2 regions of the Paraburkholderia sp. DD10 genome follow, and region 1 is predicted to be linked to the other one. Evidence: predicted binding sites of a transcription regulator. Region 1 holds the regulator's gene; the other holds the start of a gene.
The links. The regulator FNR, encoded in region 1, switches genes on or off when oxygen is low (the NO sensors DNR and NnrR bind a similar motif). The targets are predictions, from matches to a motif close to TTGATNNNNATCAA.
Positions count from the first base shown of each region.

Region 2: ACOCG7_RS19955 (type IV pili methyl-accepting chemotaxis transducer N-terminal domain-containing protein) is a predicted target of FNR. The motif match lies at 3,068-3,081, and genes of this name have one in related genera.

Region 1 covers NZ_CP185393.1:1,239,615-1,245,397, reverse strand. Annotated here, with positions in the region: gene ACOCG7_RS21000 (LamG-like jellyroll fold domain-containing protein) at 1-510, opposite strand, end outside; gene ACOCG7_RS20995 (DUF2964 domain-containing protein) at 999-1,430, shown strand; gene ACOCG7_RS20990 (DUF3564 domain-containing protein) at 1,509-1,883, opposite strand; gene ACOCG7_RS20985 (c-type cytochrome) at 1,953-2,285, opposite strand; gene ACOCG7_RS20980 (DUF1488 domain-containing protein) at 2,524-2,808, shown strand; gene ACOCG7_RS20975 (zinc-dependent alcohol dehydrogenase family protein) at 2,908-3,894, shown strand; gene fnr (fumarate/nitrate reduction transcriptional regulator Fnr) at 3,979-4,773, opposite strand; gene ACOCG7_RS20965 (response regulator) at 4,766-5,197, opposite strand; gene ACOCG7_RS20960 (response regulator) at 5,436-5,783, opposite strand, start outside.
Region 2 covers NZ_CP185393.1:996,660-1,002,442, reverse strand. Annotated here, with positions in the region: gene narH (nitrate reductase subunit beta) at 1-219, shown strand, start outside; gene narJ (nitrate reductase molybdenum cofactor assembly chaperone) at 223-957, shown strand; gene narI (respiratory nitrate reductase subunit gamma) at 954-1,682, shown strand; gene ACOCG7_RS19965 (peptidylprolyl isomerase) at 1,702-2,481, shown strand; gene ACOCG7_RS19960 (SirB2 family protein) at 2,554-2,955, shown strand; gene ACOCG7_RS19955 (type IV pili methyl-accepting chemotaxis transducer N-terminal domain-containing protein) at 3,174-5,048, shown strand; gene ACOCG7_RS19950 (response regulator) at 5,045-5,716, shown strand.

The DNA of each region.
Region 1 (5,783 bases):
CGTGTTGCCCGTCACTTTCCAGCGCAGCGCGCACGCGTAGGCGGCCGCGATGTCGTTGAACAGCAGCGAGTAGTTCTGCGGGTGAACGCCGTCGTCGCCGCGGTAGACCACCGCTTGCGGACGCGGCGTCCATGACAGGCTCGCGTGACTGTTCGCGATCAGGATGTTCCAGCTGTCGACCCACGGCGACGCTTGCGCCGCGACCTTCTGGCTCATCCGGTCGAAGTCGGTTTGGGTATGCAGCAGGCCGGGATGCACGAATGCGCCGGATGACGCGCTGTTCGCCACGGCTTGCGTCGACCGGGTCGACGATTGCGCCGATGATTGGGTCGACGACTGCGCCGAGGCCGCAGCGGACGCGCCGCCTTCCGCGCCGCCGCCGCAGGCGGACAGCGCCAACGCGCCGAGGCTGTAGAGGAAGGTGCGGCGCGACATGCCTTCGGCGATATCCGCCTCGTTGGCGAGGCTGTCCGATGGTTCAAACCACGGTTCAGGCGAAGCTGAATTCATGTGTGCCTCTGGTGCAACGGCCTTGCTCGATTTCGCCCGCTTCATGCGCTTCTCCGCTCCTGATTGGGACGGCTCCGGGGTGGGTTCATGAACCCTTGCGGTGGCCGCCGATGGTTGGCAAACGTTTGCTTTTGCGGCCGCGATCCGTGTTGCCGGCATGCGCCGGCGAACGACATCATCGTGGCTTATTCGTGCTGCGGTTCAATGACTCGCGATTTGCGACATACGCGTTAATTCGTATAAAACTGATTTGCCGGCATTCGCTTTCCATTCGCTTACATGAATGCGCGGCTCGTGCTGCTGCGATGAATGGAATTCGGATATCGCTCCAATCCTGTCGAGCGATAAGAGGCACGTGTCCAAGCGCGTATCCAAGCGCATATCCAAGGTATACGGCCACGACGACGGGTTCTGAAGAGCAAAACCGGACGCTATTTTATTGGATCGGACCGGTCGCCGATTTTCAATTGCATTAATACAAAGGCGCAATGAAAAAAACAGGGATTCCCTATATGGGAATCAGGATTGCCTTACACGGAAAAGCGGCCAATTGCATCCGCGATGCGACGAGCGCATCGGGCTTCGCGAGGTCATCGGGGAGACGCCATGGCCTGCCGGTTTCGTGTTCTTTCCGGCGCATGCCGACTATGTTGATATCGGTCAAGCGAAATCAGCCCGCGAGAGCGATGATGTCTTTATCACTCCGTCCAGGCTCCGTGGAGGGCATCATGGTCCGCTCAGAAAGCAGAATCGTTTTTTCGGCCATTGCCGTATTCGTGGCGTTGGCGGGCATTGCTGCGTCGATCCGCGGTTTGCTGTTCGATGCGCCGCAGTTCTTCCACTACGGTGTCGCGGCCGTGATTGGCGGTGTCGCGTGCTTTGTGCTCTTGCTCAATCCGACGCGCAACGGCGATATGTAAACGTAGGGTAAGCGCGGGGCGATCGTCGCCGCGCCGCGAGCGGGTGGCCGGCGCCAGCCGGCGTTTTACGCTGCTTCGTTACGCTTCCTCGCCGGCAGCGAACAAGCCGTGTTCCGGCTGCGCCTGCTCGTTGTCGACACACTGCACATGCCAGTGGCCGGTCATCAGGAGGCGGCCGCGTTCCGCGCAGCACTGCGCGCGTCCGGTCTCGCCTTCGAACGGCCCGCTGCAGTCTTTCAGACTGAGGCCTTCGAGCACGCAGAGGGGCGTCGCGTCGCGCGGGCCGCACATAAGGGTATTGCCGCCATCCACCCGCAGCGTGCCCCATTCGGGCAGGTCGAGCCCGTGGTGGCCTTCGCGCGACCATTGCCGCGTGTCCTTGTCCAGCCAGAGGATTGCAAATGCCATCGGGCGGGTACAGTCGAAGGCGTCGAGGTGGACAGTGAGGCGCATGAAAATTCTCCGAAACGGGCGGTCCGGTTCAGGCGGAGCAGACCGCGGAAGTCATGATTCAAAAGCGGGTCATTGACTCAACACCCACTGCACCAGCGTGTGCGCGTCCTCCGGGGACAGCGGGCCGCCGCGGTCGGCCGGCAGCGGCATCGGCGTATCGCCCCAATGCGCCTTGCCGCCGAGCCGCAGCTTGTGTTCGAGCATGAACTGCGCGTTCGGCACGTCGCGGTAACGCTCGGCGATCTGCTGAAACGACGGCGCGAGGAACGGCGCATCGCGCGTGTGGCAAAACATGCAGTGATGCTGATCGACCAGCGCGGCCGGTTCCGGCGCGGCGTGCGCGGCGGCGGCCAGCACGAACCCGGCACATGCCACCAGATAGTTTCTGGACAGGACGTTCACGGCACGCGCTCCTTGGCGACGGGGATGAACCCAGTGTAAGGGCCGCGCTCCGGGTGCGATTGACCTCGGTCAACGAGGACGCAGGGCCTGAGTTTGACGAATCGCGCCAGGCTCCTATGCTGATGACAGGCGGTGCGGGGCGGGGCGACCCACGGACCGGGCCGCCTCGACGCGTGGTGCGCGATGCGCGGGTGGGCGGAGACGCCGCCCAAGCCTCGCATTCTGCGCAAGGAACCAGGTGGTGATGATGAAGATTCATTTTCCCGAGGAACGTCCGGAATATTGCGCGCGCGATCTCGTCGTCGCGTTTCCGGCCGAGGTGGATGGCGTGCGCGTGCAGTGCGCGATCACCGCGGAAGCGCTCGAGGATCATTTCGGCGCCGCGTCGCTGCGTGAGGACGATCTGATCGCCGCATTCGACTCGAACCGGCATCCGATCGAACACGCGGCAACGCAACTGCTGCACGAAATCGGCGCCAAGCCGGTGCTCATGCACAGCGGGTATTTCCGCTTTTGCGACTGACTTCGCGTGAGGCGGCCGGGCGCGCGGCCTGTTTCAATGCGTTCGGATGCGTTTCGATGCGTTTCGATGCGCCGGCCGCCCCGGTTCGAGGAGACTCTGATGCGTGCGATGGTATTCGACGGCAGCGCGTCGTCGCTGCGTGAGCGGGATATGCCTGATCCGACGCCAGGCCCTGGGCAGATCCTGATCGATGTTCATACCTGCGGCGTGTGCCGCACCGATCTCCATCTGATCGACCATGAGCTGGAGCACCCAAAACAGCCCGTGATTCCGGGCCATGAAATCGTCGGCACGGTGGCCGAACTCGGCGCGGGCGTGACGGGCTTCGTCGTCGGCGACCGGGTGGGGGTGCCGTGGGTGGGCCGCACCTGCGGGCATTGCCGCTACTGCCTGTCGGCGCGCGAAAATCTCTGCGACGAGGCCGGCTTCACCGGTTATACGATCGACGGCGGTTACGCCGAGCGCACCGTCGCCGACAGCCGCTACTGCTTTCATCTGCCGGAGCACTACACGGATATCGAGGCGGCGCCGCTGCTGTGCGCCGGCCTGATCGGCTATCGCACCTTGAGCATGGCGGGCGACGCGCGGCGGATCGGCATCTACGGTTTCGGCGCGGCGGCGCATATCGTCGCGCAGGTCGCGCGTCATCAGCAGCGCACGGTGTACGCGTTGACGCGTCCGGGCGACGATGCGGCCCGGCAACTCGCGCTGCGTCTCGGCGCGGCCTGGGCGGGCGGCAGCGATGAGACGCCGCCCGACGAACTGGATGCCGCGTTGCTGTTCGCGCCGGTCGGCGCGCTTGTTCCGCAAGCCCTGCAAGCGGTGGCGAAAGGCGGTGTGGTGGTGTGCGGCGGAATTCACATGAGCGATATTCCGTCGTTCCCGTACGCGTTCCTGTGGGGCGAGCGGCGCGTGGTGTCGGTCGCCAATCTGACGCGCGACGACGGGCTCGCCTTCATGCGCATCGCGCACGAGACGCGCCTCACGATCGAAACGACGACTTATCCGCTGACGGATGCCAACCGCGCGCTGAGCGACCTGCGTGACGGCAGACTGACGGGCGCGGCCGTGCTCAGCATTCGCTAGCGTGAGCGGTTCGGGCGTGGTCCGCGTCGCCCCGCGTTTTGCGGTGCGTTCGGGCGAAAACCGCACTGCGGATCAACCCCGGAATCACACCCGCACGAGGCCCGCGTGATCCACGATCCGGATATCCTTGCCGCGTATGTCGACCAGTCCGTCGCGCTGGAACCTGGAGAGCATCCGGCTCACCGTTTCGAGCTTGATGCCCAGGTAGCTGCCGATTTCCTCGCGCGTCATGCGCAGATGAAATTCCGCCGGCGAATACCCGCGCAGCCGCAGGCGGTCCGACATGTTCAGCAGGAACGTCGCCACCCGCTGGTCGGCGGACATGGTGCCGAGCAGCAGCATCTGTGACGATTCGCGCACGATCTCGCCGCCCATCATCCGGTGCAGGTGCTGCTGGACGGCCTTGACCTCGCGGCACATGGCTTCGAGCAGATGGAACGGGATGATGCAGACCTTGCTGTCCTCGAGCGCCACGGCGTCGCAACTATGGTGGCCGGAGCACACCCCGTCCAGTCCCAGCGAGTCGCCGGCGAGATGAAAACCGGTCACCTGCTCGCGGCCGTCGCGATGCATGACGACCGTCTTGAACGAGCCGGCGCGTACCGCATAGATGCTCTGAAACGAATCGTTCGCGCGGTAGAGGGTCTCGCCCTGCTTGATGGTCCGGGACGGGCAGATGAGCGATTCCATCCGTTGCAATTCCTCGGATGTCAGCCCTTGCGGCATGCAGATGGAGCGCATCGAGCAGGCCGTGCAACGTACCGCGTCGTTGCGCGGCGCCCGTGCGGTTGCCGGCTCGGCTGCGGGAGCGGGAGCGGGCGAGGCTTGCCGGATCTTAAGCGAGGGCGACGTGACGGAATAGACGGCAACGTCAGACATGATGTGCTCCAGGTTGAGGAAGGGTGCGCGCGCGATGTTCGCCGGCGATCCGCTGGATCGCGTTGCGCGCTAGATTGAATTCGCTGGTCTTGTCGAAAAAGTAGTGAGCGCCGCTCGCGAGGCATGCGCGCCGGAACCAGGCGCCTGAACGGTTCGTCAGCACCATGACGATCACATGCGGCATGCGTTGGGCAAGCAACGCGAGCAACTCCATGCCGGTGCCGCCGTTCAGATGCAGTTCCGTCACGACCAGATCGGCCGCGCCGGCGGCGATGCCCGCGAATGCCGCGCCGGGCTCCTCGGCTTCGCCGACGATCTCGACGCCGTCGAGCGCGCCGAACAGCGCGGCGATACGGTGCCGCACCAATGCGGCATCGTCGACGAGAAAGACGCGCAGGGCGGGGTGGTCAGTGCTTGAGTTCATGGCTCGAAGTATCGGTCGCGCCGTATCTAAATGAAATCGGCGTCGAATGAACTTCGAGTAGGCGAGAGGGAGGCGCTGTAGGGCGTTTCCTACAGCGGGTGGAGCGGAGCGGGGATCGGCGAGTGCGCTAAGTGCGCGGAGTGCGCGGTGGGTCGCGATGGGCGGCAGGAGCGAAAACGCGCGGCGGCGGGGTCCGTGCGCGTTGTGACCCGCAAGCCGATGCGAGTCACGCGGGCGTTTAGATGTCGTCCTCGTCGCTGACCAGCTTGTGACGCATCGCATAGCGCACCAGCGCGGCGTCGTGCGGCATCTGCATTTTCTCGAGGATGCGCGTCTTATAGGTGCTCACGGTCTTGGCGCTCACGCACAGTTCGGCCGCGATCTCGGTGATCGTCTGACCGGTGGCGATGCGCTTCAACACGTCGAATTCCCGATCGGACAGACGCTGATGCGGCAGCAGATCGGTGGGTTCGTTCAGGCTCTGCGCGAACCGCTCGGCCATCGCGAGGCTCACGTAGACACCGCCCGCGGCGACCTTGGTCACGGCGGCCACCAGCTCGGCGCTCGCGCTTTCTTTCGTCAGATA
Region 2 (5,783 bases), 240 kb from region 1:
ACTCGGGAAGTGGAAGACATGTACCGCACGATGGCGATCGCCAATTACGAAGACCGTTTCGTGATTCCGACCACGCACCGCGAGTATGCGGAGAACGCCTTCAACGTGCGCGGCGGTTGCGGGTTCAGCTTCGGCAACGGCTGCTCCGATGGCGTGACGGAAACGAGCCTGTTCGGCAGCGAGAAGAAGCGCACCATTCCCATCAAGGCCGAGGTCTGAACGATGTCCACTCAAGCCCTTCATTCCGCCGCGCATGCCACGACGCTACGCGTGCTCGCGCATCTGCTCGACTATCCCGACGCGGCGCTGCGTGAACATCTACCCGACCTGCGCGCGGCCTTGCACGGACAGCGCACGCTGAGTGCCGCGCGGCTCGCCGAACTCGATGCGTTGATCGATCAGCTTCTGCACGCCACGGGCTTCGACGCCGAGGCCGCCTACGTCGACCTCTTCGACCGGGGACGCGGCACCGCGCTGCACTTGTTCGAGCACGTTCACGGCGATTCGCGCGACCGCGGCCCGGCGATGATCGATCTGATCAAGACCTATGAGGAAGCGGGTCTGTATCTCGCCTCCGGCGAACTGCCCGACCACCTAACCGTGGTGCTGGAATACGCGTCGACGCAACCGCCGCTAGCGGCCGCCGATTTTTTGCGGGAGATCGCGCACATCCTGCGCAGCATCTTCAGCGCGTTGACGAGGCGCGAGAGCGCCTACGCCTGCGTGCTGGCCGCGCTGCTCGATCTGGCCGGCGAACCGACGAAGCTCGTCGAGGTGGCCGCCGAGCCCTTGCTCGATGAGACGTGGAGCGAGCCCGCCGCCTTTGGCGGCTGTTCATCCGAGGGGCAACGCAGTCCCGGCGAATCGCAACCCGTGCGTATCGTCAGAACGCTACGCCAGCCGCAACATGGTCAACCCGGTCAACACGGTCAATCCGCGCATGGAGCGTCCACATGAACATCGCCGCGCACAACTTCTTCTTCAGCGTCTATCCATACATTTGCCTCGCCGTGTTCCTGCTGGGCAGTCTCGCGCGCTTCGACCGCGATCAGTACACGTGGAAGAGCGATTCATCGCAGCTTCTGCGCGCGGGCCAATTGCGCTGGGGCAGCAACCTGTTTCACATCGGCATCCTGTTCCTGCTGTTCGGGCACACGGTGGGCCTGCTGACGCCGCATTTCCTCTACGAGCCGTTCATCAGCGCGCAGCACAAGCAACTGCTGGCCATCATCTCGGGCGGGACGGCCGGCCTGATCTGCTTCGCCGGTCTGAGCGTGCTGCTGCACCGGCGCATCTTCGATCCGCGCATCCGTCTCACGAGCCGGCGGACCGATCTGGCGATTCTCGTGATTCTCTGGGTGCAACTCTGCCTCGGCCTGCTCACGCTGCCCTACTCGTTCGCCGACCGGGGCGATGCGCATACCATGCTGGCGCTCGCCGACTGGGCGCAGCGCATCGTGACGTTCCGCCCCGACGCGAGCGTCCTGCTCGCGGTCGAGTGGCCGTTCAAGGTGCATATCGTGCTCGGCATGACGATCTTCCTGCTGTTCCCGTTCAGCCGGCTGGTCCATGTGTGGAGCGGCTTCGCATCGGTCGCGTATCTGGTGCGCCCTTATCAGCTGGTGCGCTCGCGGCGCCTGAACGTGCCGGCCGGTCATCAACAGCCGCGTCGCCGAATCTGACTCGCAGGAGGATCGAAACATGCAAGAGAATCTGTCCGCCGTCGCAACCGTCAATGGGGTTGCGCTGCATGGCGGCAGCGACATGCTGTCCGCCGAGGATTTACGCCAGCGTGCGTGCATCGAACTGCTGCGCCAGTCCGCCATCGAGGCCGGTCTGCTCGCCGCGGACGACCCGCTGCCCGCCGACGGCGCCATCAGCGTCGCCGCCTCCGAGGCGATCGACGCCTTGCTGGAGCGCGCATTGCAATTGCCTGAACCGACCGGGGACGCCTGCCGCCGCTACCATGCCGCGCATCGGAACCGCTACGCCGTCGGCGAGCGGGTGCGTGCGCGTCATGTGTTGTTCGCCGTCACGCCCGGCGTCGATATCGGCGCGCTGCGCAAGCGCGCCGAAGCGTGCCTGCTGGATCTGCGCTGCGACGATGCGGCAGCCGACGACCGCTTCGCTCGCGCGGCGCGGGATCTGTCGAACTGTCCGAGCGGCGGCGCGGGCGGAGACCTGGGATGGCTGCGCGCCGACGAATGCGCGCCCGAGTTCGCCAAAGCACTGTTCGGCCGACCGGACATCGGCGTATTGCCGCAGCTCGTGCACAGCCGTTTCGGCCTGCACGTGGTCGAGATCATGGAGCGGGACGCCGGCGCCGTGCCCGCCTTCGAGGCGGTGCGCGAGGCGGTCGCGCAGGCGCTGCGCCAGCAGACCTTCGCCACGGCGCTGCGCCAGTACGTCAGCGTGCTCGCGGGCCGGGCCGCTATCGCGTGCGTGGACCTCGATGCCGCGGCCACGCCCCTCGTCCAGTAGTCTTTTCAGTATCCGTCCGGCTGTCGCGGCTGTCGCGGTTGTGCCGGCTCTGCATTTCGCCGGAGGAGCGGCATGCCGTTGATCGACTTCTATCCGCTGCTTAAATTCAGCCATGTCTCGCTGGTGGGTTGCAGCGGCGCGTTTTTCGCGGCGCGCGGCGCGGCCGTGCTGACGGGCCGGGTCTGGCCGATGCGCAGTCACTGGCGAATCCTCAGCTATGTCATCGACTCGCTGTTGCTGGCCGCCGGCGTCACGCTGTGGCTCATGCTGCGCCTGAACCCCGCGCGCGACGTGTGGCTCGGCGCGAAGCTTCTGCTGCTCCTGCTATACATCGTGGCCGGTTCGCTCGCCGTCAAGCGCGGACGCGCGATGGTCGTGCGCGGCGCCTTCTACGGAGGCGCGATCAGCCTGTACCTGCTGATCGCGTCGATTGCACTCACGCACGATCCGCTCGGTTTGCCGGGGCGCTGGTAGTCGTGATTTCCTTTCCGGTTCTCCGCGCATCGCCCGGCGCGGGCTTTCGCAAAAGCATCGACGAAGGCGGCGCGGCGCCTCGCCATACCGGAACCGTGGAACACGCTTCGAATTGATCTGGATCAGTTCTTTCAGGTGCACCGCCGGTGACTATATCGCCTAAGCTTTCGGGCGCTGGGCGACCCGTTTCAACCGTCTGGAGCGATCCAGGAACCCACATGAGCAGATTCCGGACACTCGCCGCCAAGCTCGGCATCATCGGCGGCACGCTGCTGCTGGTGGCGTTCGCTTCCATCGGCTACACGCTCTGGGCAAGCTGGCAACTGGAGGGCGGCGCGGCCGCCGTCAACGAAGCGGGCCGCATGCGCATGCAAACGTGGCGGCTCGCGCAGACGCTTGCGCGTGGCGACACGCTGTTGGCGAAGACGCAGGTCGACCAGTTCGAGCAAAGCGTCGCCCTGTTGCGCGACGGCGATCCATCGCGGCCCTTGCTCGTGCCGCGCGATGCGGGCTCGACAGCCGCCTTCGCCGACGTGCAGCGTACCTGGCAAATAGTACGGGCGGCATGGACCGCCTCGCCCGCGCCGGACCCGAGCGAGGCCGCGAAGCAGGCCGAGGCCTTTGTCGGACACATCGACGTGCTCGTCTCCGCGATCGAAGTGCGCCTCGCCTATCTGACCACCATCCTGAACCTGCTGCAGGTTCTCATGGTCGGCCTGACCATCGCCAGTGCGGTAACGCTGCTCTACTCGGCGTATCTGTTCGTCTTCAATCCGCTTGAGCGGCTCAGATCCGGCCTCACGCGCGTGCGCGAAGGCGATCTGTCGGCGCGGATCGCGGTGGAGTCGAGCGACGAGTTCGGCGCCGTCTCCGAAGGCTTCAACCAGATGACGGAAACCTTGCAGGAGCTCTACCAGAATCTCGAAGTCAAGGTCGAGGAGAAGACGGTGAGGCTCGCCGCACAGCATGCGCGATTGACCGCGCTGTACGAAGCGAGCGCGTTCGCGGCGCACGCCTCGACGCTCGATGAACTGGCCGATGGTTTCGCGAGGCAGGTGAGACGCGCCGCGAAGGCGGATGCATCGGCGATTCGCTGGTCCGACGAAGCGAACCTGCGCTATCTGCTGGTGGCGTCGGACGGCCTGCCCCGCCACGTGATCGACCGCGAACAGTGCATTCCGACGGGCGATTGCCATTGCGGCCAGTCCGTGGCCCACGCGGACACGCGCGTGATCCCGATCCGGCTTGACGGGGCGGGACTGCTGCGCGACTGCGGACAAGCGGGCTTCACGACCGTCATCAGCGTTCCGGTGCAACTGCAGGACCGCATGATCGGCGAGATGGATCTGTTCTACCGCGCCCCCACCGCGCTCAGTGGCGAAGACCGCACGTTGCTGGAGACGATGGCGAGCCATCTCGCTGTCGCGATCGAAGGGCTCAGGGCCGGCGCGCTCGAACGTGAAGCCGCCGTTGCCGCGGAGCGAAGCCTGCTCGCGCGGGAAATGCACGACTCCATCGCGCAAAGCCTCGCCTTCATGAAAATCCAGACCGCCCTGCTGCGCGGCGCGCTCAAGGACGCCGACGCACCGCGCACGGAACGCACGATCGGTGAGCTCGAGGCCGGCATTCACGAAAGCCTCTCCGACGTGCGGGAATTGCTGATGCACTTCCGTACCCGCACCAACGCCGAGGACATCGTTCCCGCGCTGCAAACCACCCTGAAAAAGTTCGAGCACCAGACGGGGCTGATCACGCATCTGTCAATCGAAGGTACGGGTGTTCCGTTGCCCGCCGACGTGCAAGTGCAGGTGTTGCATGTCGTGCAGGAAGCGCTGTCCAACGTGCGCAAGCATGCGCACGCGCGCGAAGTATGGCTGGACGTCCAGCAGACGCCGCAGTGGCGCGTGGAAGTCCGGGACGACGGCTGCGGCTTCGCGACGGAGGCCACCGCCCAGGACGAAACGCATGTGGGCTTGCGCATCATGCACGAACGGGCCGAGCGCATCGGCGCCGGCGTCGACATTGCGTCGGTGCCGGGCTCGGGCACCTGCATCGTGCTGACGCTACCCGAACGCAGGAGACTGGCAGCATGACCGAACATAAACAGATTCGCGTTCTCGTGGTCGACGACCACTCGCTTTTCCGGCGTGGCGTGATTGCGCTGCTGACGGTCGATTCGCGATTCGTCGTGGTGGCCGAGGCCGGCGATGCCGGTGAAGCCTATCGACGCGCCGCCGAGACGCAACCGGATATCATTCTTCTCGACAATCATCTGCCGGGCGTGAATGGCGTGGACGCAATCGCGGGATTGCGGGAAGCGGCGCCGCGGGCTCAGGTGCTGATGCTCACTGTCAGCGAGGACGAGCGCGATCTGGCTGCCGCGCTGCGTAGCGGCGCGCGCGGCTATCTGCTCAAGACGGTGGACAGCGACGGCATGGCCGCCGCGATCGTCAGAACGATGGCGGGCGAATCGGCGATCAGCCCCGAGATGACCGGCAAGCTGGTGACCGCGTTTCAGTCACTACAAAGCGCGGCAAAGGTGGAGGAAGCATCGGCCGAGCAGGACCCGATTCATAGCCTGTCCGCGCGCGAGGACGAAATTCTTGGCTATATCACGCGGGGCAAAACCAATAAGGAAATCGCACGAGCGCTGAACATTGCCGAAGCGACGGTAAAGATCCATGTGCAGCACATCCTGCGAAAGTTAAAGCTCAGTTCGCGCGTGCAAGCGGCAGCCTATGCGGTCGCTCGGGCAGCCTGATCGCGGCGCGTGTGGGACATGCAGACACGCGCGCGGGTGAGTCTGCAACCAGGCTTCACGATCTCTT